Regions from separate parts of the Clostridium nitrophenolicum genome, predicted to be linked through region 2. Evidence: riboswitches for the same ligand, from Rfam matches in the RefSeq annotation. Region 2 holds a riboswitch; each other region holds the start of a gene.
What was found. A riboswitch is a leader RNA that binds a small molecule or an ion and turns the genes downstream of it on or off. The one in region 2 is predicted to bind thiamine pyrophosphate.
Positions count from the first base shown of each region.

Region 1 (3,181 bases), 1.3 Mb from region 2:
ATCTATCTTGTCCACTGATACGAGTAGTGGAAATTCTCATACCAGTCAGTGTTCTTTCTACTTCATTTGGTATTACACCAGTTCCTCCAATTATGAATACTTGCTTTACACCACGTTTCTTTAAAAGATCTATAGTATTATTGTCTAAGTAAGATTGGTTGTTGCTATTTACAGGAAGCAAGATAATTGGAGCATCATAGTGCTTTGCTAGTGGAGCAGCACTAAGAGAATCTGGGTAATTACCACCAGATACTAAAACTGCATAGTTAAAATCACCTATTATATTTCTATAAATTAATTTTCTACAAGTTTCATATCTATCTTGTCCACCTTGATGAGTATAATATACTGTGCTATCTGCGGCATGAGCACTAGTTAGGGTAAAAATGAAAATAATACTGAATACTAGTGCTATAGTTAAATTAATAAACTTAAATTTTTTCATCCCAAATATCCTCCCTTTTATTGTGTTAACTAAATTGTACCATATAATTAAGTATGTGGTAAATAGCAAGTTCGAGCAAGCCCTCTAAGCGAAAATGGGACATTTGAATATACTACATGGCAGGAATAACAGATAAAAGTCTAATGTTATAAAAAAGTCTTAATAAAAGACCCATTGAGGAAAATTTATCCTGAATGGGTCCTTTTCAAATATTGTGTAAATTTATTTTTTATATTTAATTTTGAGGTATATTTCTAGTTAACATTGTAGATAGCTGCTTTACTGGAAGTAAGGCTATTATTACCATACATATAGCTCCTTCAACTCCTATAAATATACCATTTACAACTAGTGAGTATAAAACTGGAGACATACCTTTAGGGGCAAAACTACCGAAGAATACTACTCCAGATATAAAGTGACATAAGAATCGTGTAAACAAGGCTATAAATGTCCCTAAAAGCTTATTATTTTTGAAATGGCCTGCAAGTCCTAATGCCATAAATGGTAAAGGGTAATCAAATAAAACTTGTACAGGGTGAAGTATATATGGATCCAAAATTAATGTTATTATTCCATATAAAAAACCCGTGAGGAATCCTACTTCAGAACCATAGAATATAGCCATTAAGATAATAGGAATCATACTTCCTAGAGTAACACTACCACCTTGAGGTAAGTGATATATTCTAAAAATCTTAAGTACGGTAGCTAACGCTAAAGCAATGCCTATTTGTGCAATTAAATGGGTAGTAAATTTTACTTTTTTTACTTTGGCTATAAATACAATGATAAGAATCAATCCAAGAAGTGCAAAAATAGATGTTGGATGTGATATAATTTCTAGAAAATTTTTATATAAAGACATAAAAAATACCTCCTTTGTACCATTGAGGTACCTGTATAACAAGAAATCCTATTCTTGTGGAATACGATTAGTATTTTAGAGAACATCGCTTTCCTACGCTGGCATTATCCAGATCAGGTACAAGGGTTAATAAAAAAGTTTATTTCTCAGCCGTTAAGGCACCCCTAGCACTAAATGTTTAATTATTTACTGATTATATTATAGTATATAACACAGAAGGTTTCAACAATCCTCTAGTTAAAGCTTGTGTCAATTTCTAGTGGACAATTTCATTTTCCAAATGAAAATAAAAAAAGAAATTTACAATGAAAAATAAGATATAAAACATAAAATTATGGGGAATTATAAATATACTAACTATAATTATAAAACTTTTAAGTTGATATAAATATATGTTATAGATACAGTGTACTATGGCTTTCTTCATATAGGAGGCATTATTATGAACAAGAAAAGTAAAAAAAGATCCCTAATTTCTATATTTATGATATTGGTTTTAAGTATATCTTCATTGATAATCCCAATTAATGCTAAATCAGAACAGATTATAAGAATAAGTGGTGTCGACAGATATGCTACTGCAGCACAAGTTGCTGTAGCAAATTGGCCAACTAGTGATACGGTGGTATTGGTATCTGGTGAAGGTTATGCAGATGCAGTAAGTGCAGTGGTTTTAGCAAAGAAATTAAATGTGCCAATACTTTTAACTCAATCCAATTCTCTAAACAATGATACTAAAAATGCACTAAGTTCTTTAAAAACAAAAAATATATATATTGTAGGAGGTAACGCATCAGTCTCCGAATCCGTAAGAAGAGGATTAAGATCTCAATATAGATTGACAGAACTTAAAGGTAACAGCAGGTATGAAACTAATGCAGCAGTTGCTAGAGAATTACTATCTCTTGGAGTAAGTTCAAGTGATGTTTTATTAGTTGGAGGAGAAGGTTTTTGTGATGCTCTATCAGTAGCTCCTATAGCAGCTTCTAAAGGGCAGATACTATTATTAGGGAGTAACAATATTGATGATATAAAACCTATTATAGATTTTGTCAAAACTAATAATTCTGCCGTAACAATTATTGGAACTAAAAATATTATAAGTGATAACATACTGAGTATTCTTGGAAAAGCTAAAAGAATTGATGGAGGACAAAATAGATTTAATACTAATCAAAAAATTTTAGAGGTAACTAACAGTTACAAATAAGTTATAAGAAGTCATAAAATATTAACAATAATTATAACTTAGAAAATTGTTGACAGCCTCCCATGTTCGTAAAGAGCATGGAGTGATGTATGAAATACATCCAAAATCCTTTGAATTGCTGGAAACCCCTAAAGCTAACTAAACTACAACGTAAGGATGAAATAAGCCTAAGCGTGATAGTTACGAAAGTGGAAAAAATTAGTTAGATAGCATAAGGTTAAATCCTAAGTGCAAATAAACCGAAAGGTTTTAATAATGGGCAATCAGCAGGTAAGCCTCGAAAAGAGGAAACTTCAACGACTATCCTGTGATGGGAGTACATTACAAGCTATTGGTAGTGGAAGTGGAGGACACCGATTAGGTGGTGATATAGTCTACGCTCATATGAAAGTATGAGAAGTTCATAAGTTTTACAAGACTTTGAGAACTGCTTAGTAGTAGCGATACTAGGTGAATGAGCATAAAACTTGTAACAAGTTATAAATATATAAAGATAATCTATAAGTGATAATGTAATCTTTTTAAAACTTACCTCATTATTATAATACCTAATAATTGGGAGATAATAATACTAGAAAGTGAGGTGAGAATATGATTAAAGCAATAAAAATAAGATTAAAGCCAACTAATGAACAGGAAATATTAATGTTTAAATCTG
Region 1 covers NZ_AP042469.1:233,567-236,747, forward strand. The annotation lists gene ACZ5N4_RS01110 (cell wall-binding repeat-containing protein) at 1-445, opposite strand, end outside; gene thiT (energy-coupled thiamine transporter ThiT) at 681-1,313, opposite strand; TPP riboswitch at 1,387-1,489, opposite strand; gene ACZ5N4_RS01120 (cell wall-binding repeat-containing protein) at 1,756-2,523, shown strand; gene ACZ5N4_RS01125 (RNA-guided endonuclease InsQ/TnpB family protein) at 3,115-3,181, shown strand, end outside.
Region 1: another riboswitch for thiamine pyrophosphate. It lies ahead of thiT (energy-coupled thiamine transporter ThiT); the one in region 2 lies ahead of thiW (energy coupling factor transporter S component ThiW).

Region 2 (3,181 bases):
TTTTTATATATTGGGTCATCTATTGAAGTGTTTACACTTCCTTCGATTGCTTTACCTGCATTTGCAGAAGCATCAATTATTAAACAATTTTTCTTTAATTTTTTTTGTTGGTCTAGAGTTAATATGTGTAAACCAGCTTTATCTAACTCGATGCCGTTTATTATAATATCAAACTTATGAGAAGAACTTATAAATTGATCCATAGTTTTTCTGTAAAATAGCGTAATATTATTGCTAAATTTAGAAATAGCACAAAATGCTCCTTGAGATACATTCCCTGATCCTAGTATAGCAATGTTTGTATTGTTATCAGGAATATCACCAAAATTAAGTAAAGCGTGTAGAGTAGAAGAATAACCAGCGATAAAACTGTTATCCTTTACAAAGTTTGGTGGAATCCAGTCTATTCTTTTAGCTGTATTTTTGTAATAAACAGTAGGATGTATGTTGTCTAAATCAACTATAATTAAATCTTTAATATTAGCTTGTTCTTCCATGAATTTTTTTCCGGATCCAAATGGATGGGTCCAGCCAATGATCATATGGTTTTTCCTTAAGTATTTATAATCTTGTTCACCAATGAGTTTTAGAGAAAATATCGCATCACAATTTAAAAAGATTTCTTCTCGAGATCCGATCTTACAGCCTACTGCTTCATAATCTTCATCGCTTATGCCTAAGCTCATTCCAAAATTATGTTCTACTATAAGTTCGTTATTAAAGTTATCTACATGTTCAGGCAATAAAGCTACCCGTCTTTCACCGGGAAAGCTTGGAATGATAAGACCTAATTTCATATTTTTATACCTCCATCTTAATTTAGTGAAAATTTCAATCGAATTTTTGTCATGAAATTTATATTTTACTCGAATTCTTACAACTTTTTAAGGATTAATAGATTCATATAGTCATTCTTTTACTTATGACTAAAAGATTGTTTATTGCTTATAGATTAGATTTTATCGCTTCACTGACAGAAGAAGTGTTCTTTTGATATCTATAAATGAATTTTTGTATAGGTTATATACCATAAATTTGAATCTAACAACTTAATTATAATATAAAGTTGTTACTTTGTAAAGAAAACTCTATTTTTGTAAGTACAAAGGAACATAACTATGGTATTTGCAGGTTATGTTGAATTTAACAAAAACATATGATATAATTTTCCTGAAAAGGGGAGCTTGCACTGCAGGCTGAGAGGAAGTTTATACTTCGACCCATAACTTGATTCGGATAATGCCGACGTAAGGAAATATTTTAGTTATACTATTTGCTTATATTTTTATGAGTATAAATGGGATATGCCTTACTCGGTGTATTCCATTTTTTTATTATGCTTCAAGGAGTATATCTTTGATAAGCGGAGGGGGAGCACCCTGCGCTTTATGGCAAAGTACAACTAAATAGCGAGGGAACTTGTGTTTCAAGGTGAGAGGAAGCTTTTGAGCTTCGACCGACCGGTATGACCTATGTCATATAGGAAATTGCTATTTAGTTACGCTAAAACTATGCCTTGTTAGTGGTATTTATTTCCTGTATGACATTTTGGAAAATAAATATTATTAGGGAGGTTTTTATTATGGAAAGAAACTCAAAACTATTAAAAAAACTTATGCTGGCAATGATGGTAGCAATGGGAGTTGTAATTTCACCGATTCTTCGTGTTGAAGGAATGTGTCCTATGGCGCATTTTATTAACATAGTATGTTCTGTTATTCTTGGACCTTGGTATTCACTGCTTTGTGCTACATTGATTGGTGTAATAAGAATGGCTCTCATGGGAATTCCACCACTGGCTTTAACTGGTGCAGTTTTTGGAGCCGCTTTGTCTGGAATTTTATATAGAGCATCTAAAGGTAATTTGATTTTTGCGGCTATAGGTGAGGTTATAGGAACTGGCATTATAGGAGCTATAGTTTCATATCCTGTCATGACACTTATTTGGGGCAGAACAGGGCTTACATGGATGTTTTATGTTCCTTCATTTATTATGGCCACACTTATTGGAGGAACAATTGCATTTGTTTTCTTGGGAGCATTAAGCAGAACAGGGATGCTTGCAAAAATTCAGAGACGTTTGGGGGCGAAAGTTTATGATAAACCAAGAAGTAACAATAGACAACCTATTGCAAATAAGACAGAGTGTTAAATCAAATAAACCTCTTATTCACTGCATCACAAATCCAATTTCAATAAATGATTGCGCAAATATGATGCTTGCTGTAGGTGCAAAACCTATCATGGCTGAACATCCTTTAGAGGTTGCTGAAATTACCTTCGTTTCTAAGTCTCTTGGGGTTAACCTTGGAAATATAACGGATATCAGAATGGAATCTATGTTGATTTCAGGTAAAACAGCTTTTGAAAATAAAATTCCACAAGTAATTGACCTTGTAGGTGTGGGCTGCAGTAAGCTTCGCCTAGATTATGCAAAGAAATTTATTTCAGAGTGTCGTCCAAGTGTTATTAAGGGTAATATGTCTGAAATAAAAGCAATCTGTGGTATAAAAAGCAATGCAAAAGGAATTGATGTTGGAGCATGTGATGTTGTAACAGAGCAAAATTTTGATGAAAATATAGAAATGCTAAAGACATTGTCGCTGCAAACGGGCTCTGTTATTGCAGTAACAGGAGTGGTAGATATAATAACAAACGGTACTAATACGTATTTAATAACAAATGGTTGTGAAATGCTTTCAATGGTAACAGGAACAGGATGTATGCTTACCGCCCTTATAGCAAGCTATATTTCTTCTGGAAGTATACTGGAGAGCACTGTTCTTGCAATAGCTCTTATGGGAATATGTGGTGAACTTTCTCAGCATGTTAAGGGGACTGGAAGTTTCAGAACTGAGCTTATAGATAATATATTTAGTATTTCTGATGATATAATAATAAAAAAAATAAGATGTAAATTAAAATAAAAAGAAATAATATTTTTATAAAGGGCATGTAACATTTTATTTTATTTGAAATATTATGATAAAGGGACTAAAAATTAAGGAGGTTACTTAATGAGTAACTATAGAAATAATGATAAAAGTGATTCATGCCCTAATATAATACATTACTGCCCATATAGTGTTAGACATCAATTTCAATGTCCATTTAATACTTTTTACAGACAAGAGTTAGAAGGATTTTATAGACAGCAGCAAGGTCCACCAACAACACCGCC
Region 2 covers NZ_AP042469.1:1,537,860-1,541,040, forward strand. The annotation lists gene ACZ5N4_RS07140 (Rossmann-fold NAD(P)-binding domain-containing protein) at 1-797, opposite strand, end outside; TPP riboswitch at 1,167-1,271, shown strand; gene thiW (energy coupling factor transporter S component ThiW) at 1,583-2,152, shown strand; gene thiM (hydroxyethylthiazole kinase) at 2,130-2,927, shown strand; gene ACZ5N4_RS07155 (hypothetical protein) at 3,018-3,181, shown strand, end outside.

Region 3 (3,181 bases), 1.0 Mb from region 2:
ATACAATCCTTGTTTATAAAATTTAATATATTTTCATCCTTTGAGTTTAAGTCCACTCTTCTTAATGCAACAGTAATAACCTGTGATTGTGAACTTTCTAAAACCTTACCTATCATTTCATTAGATGAGTACTTACCTGTACCTACAAATAATCTGCTATTTAATTCTGTGCCACCAATTATTAATTTATCCATGATAAAACCTCCATTTATTCTTCTCCTAATATGATTCTTAACACTGTATTTGCCTGATGATTTGCAGCTATGGCTACTCTAGGCGCCATAAGTCCACAGCCTGGTTTAGCTTCATTTTCTCCATCACCAACTAGATAAAAGTTCTCTTTTATCTTTTTAGTAACAATTGAATTGCTGGAAAAGTACCCTGCCATGCCGGAAGCTGCAACTATTTTCTTGTTTTTCATTTTACTTAACACTGTATTTACGAGCAGAGCTTTGGAAACTGGATTGTCAAAAGCCTCCACTATTATGTCTACGTCTTTAAAAGTTTCAATTATATTGTTCTCCTCAATAAAGATCTCCTTTTTTTCAATTTTAACGAAGGGATTGCAATCACTTATTATTTGCTCTAATGCGTCTGTTTTTTTCATACCCAAATGTTTTATAAAATACTGCTGCCTGTTTAAATTACTTGGCTCTACTACATCAAAGTCTATTAAAAGTAGTCTGCCAATTCCTATTCTTGCAAGTGACACAGCTATATTTGAACCAAGGCCACCTAGTCCCGCAATTCCTACGGAAGCTTGTTTTATTTTTTCATGGACAAAGGGTGTATGTCTTGACATAAGCATCGCTTCCATATCTTCTGCCTTAGGAATCTCACCTTTCTTTATAAAGACAACTTTATCATTTTCTTTTAGCTTATAATCTACTTTTATGATAAATCCATTATATACAATTACATCTGCATCTTTTTTGATACTTTCCTTGAGCTCAAAAACAGTAGTGTTATTCTCTATCTTATACTTTTTCTCATTTACAAAAATATTAATCACTTTAGCCACCTCCGACAAAACGGATTATTTCAACTTTAGATTCACTGGTTAGCTTTCTTGAAGTGAATTCATCTTTATTCAATATTTCTAAATCCACTTCTACTACGATCTTCTGACAATCTAGATTTAGAACCTTAAGTAATTCTGAAACTGTAGTACCTTCTTTTATATTCATTACTTCACCGTTTATAATCATTTAACTCCCTCCTTTTTGTCAAAATAAAAAGGAAAGCAAATAAATATATGCTTCCCTCATAACCTAATCTATTAGGATACTTAACACCTAAAATTGCGAATATTACTAAAATAAAAAATCACAAATTCGGAGAATTTGTGATAAAATACAGCTATCCCGTATCTCCCTACGTTGGCATTACCCAAATCAGGTTATGAGGGTAAGGAATAACATTCCACTCTCAGCCTATCTTTATAGGCTCCCCTTGATATAATATTAAATTGTTATCGATTTCTAAGTTTAATTTATCATAAACCATATTATAAATCAATAGCTATATACAATTGTAACCATCAATTATAATTAACAATATTACATTTTTTGTATATTTAATGAATTTTTATTGCATTAAGCTATGATATAATTGTATTATATTATTTGAAGTACAAAATGCTTAAATCTTTAATTTAACTAAGTATTACAAAATGGAGGATCTTTATGAGTTATAACAAAAATATGCTTCCTTATTTATCTGCTACTACTACATCTATTATATTTGGTTTAAGCTTTTTATTCTCTAAAAGAGCTTTAAATGTAGCGTCTCCTTTTTCGCTGCTTTCCTTTAGATTTTTAACTGCTTTTGTAATAATGACTTTACTTGTAACTTTTAAAGTTATCAAAGTAAACTATAAAAATAAGCCTGTAAAAAATTTATTTTTCTTAGCACTTATGGAGCCTGTAATTTATTTTATTTTTGAAACCTATGGAATTAAGTATTCATCATCATCTTTTGCAGGGATTATGATAGCGCTTATTCCTATAATCGTTACAATATTGGCTTCATATTTTCTTAAAGAAAAGTTTTCTAGCCTTCAATTATTTTTTATAATTCTGTCGGTATCAGGTGTCGCTTATATTGCCTTTATGAATAGTACAAATTCAGGAAGTACCGGCATAATTGGTATTGTGCTTCTTATAATTACAGTAATGGCCGCTGCAGTATTCAACATACTGTCAAGAAAGCTTTCCTCAAGTTTTACACCTATGGAAATAACCTATTTTATGATGGGTTTAGCGGCATTATTCTTTAATATAGTTTCAATAGGTGAACACATGATATACGGTACTTTTAGCAATTACCTTTTACCACTTAAGAGTAAGGATTTTATTATATCTATCTTTTATTTAGGAATTTTGTCTTCAGTTATTGCATTTTTCTTAGTAAACTTTACTCTCTCTAAAATTGAAGCTTCTAAATCAGCTGTATTTGCAAATCTTTCAACAATAGTGTCTATTGCTGCAGGAGTTATTATATTACATGAAGAGTTTAAATATTATCATATAATTGGTTCTATCATGATACTTATCGGAGTTTGGGGAACCAGCCGCTTTAGCTTTAAAGATGAAATTGTAGCTAAAGAAATTGAGGGGGTATAATAAGACGAGAATAGGCAATGCAGTGCCCCGCCGGCCACAGAAGTCATAGTTGAGAAAATACTGTTATCCTTTCTCACAAGAAAAACAAAAGATGATTGGCAGCCGAGCACAAAAGATATATTTTACTCAAACAGAGGCTATATCAAACAGAGGCTATAAAAGTTAGAATATACAGCCCTTGGATTCCTTATATTTTTTATTTGTAGCAATGAGATAGATTATCTCTAATATACAAAAGGTGTTAATGATAATTAATGCTATATACCATCCTAATTGTTTAAGTCTGGCAGCTCTCCATAGAGCTAATCCTTTCCAGACCACAGCCCAAATGATTAGAGGATAAAAAACATAGGGATTATTAAATATGAGTTGAATGTTATTAGGCAAAATATCAGCTCCTTTTTACATAATACCCATTAAATAGATTTTGCATATGTTTAAATTATTATTCGTGCCGCATATTTATTTGATTTGAGTGGAAGAGAAGCATATTGAAAATAAATGGATTTCTCCTCCTACTAAAGCTGCAAAAGTCATCTAACTAAACACTTTTTTAG
Region 3 covers NZ_AP042469.1:2,547,861-2,551,041, reverse strand. The annotation lists gene ACZ5N4_RS11970 (thiazole synthase) at 1-194, opposite strand, end outside; gene thiF (sulfur carrier protein ThiS adenylyltransferase ThiF) at 209-1,009, opposite strand; gene thiS (sulfur carrier protein ThiS) at 1,014-1,208, opposite strand; TPP riboswitch at 1,356-1,463, opposite strand; gene ACZ5N4_RS11955 (DMT family transporter) at 1,686-2,624, shown strand; gene ACZ5N4_RS11950 (DUF5652 family protein) at 2,787-3,011, opposite strand.
Region 3: another riboswitch for thiamine pyrophosphate. It lies ahead of thiS (sulfur carrier protein ThiS); the one in region 2 lies ahead of thiW (energy coupling factor transporter S component ThiW).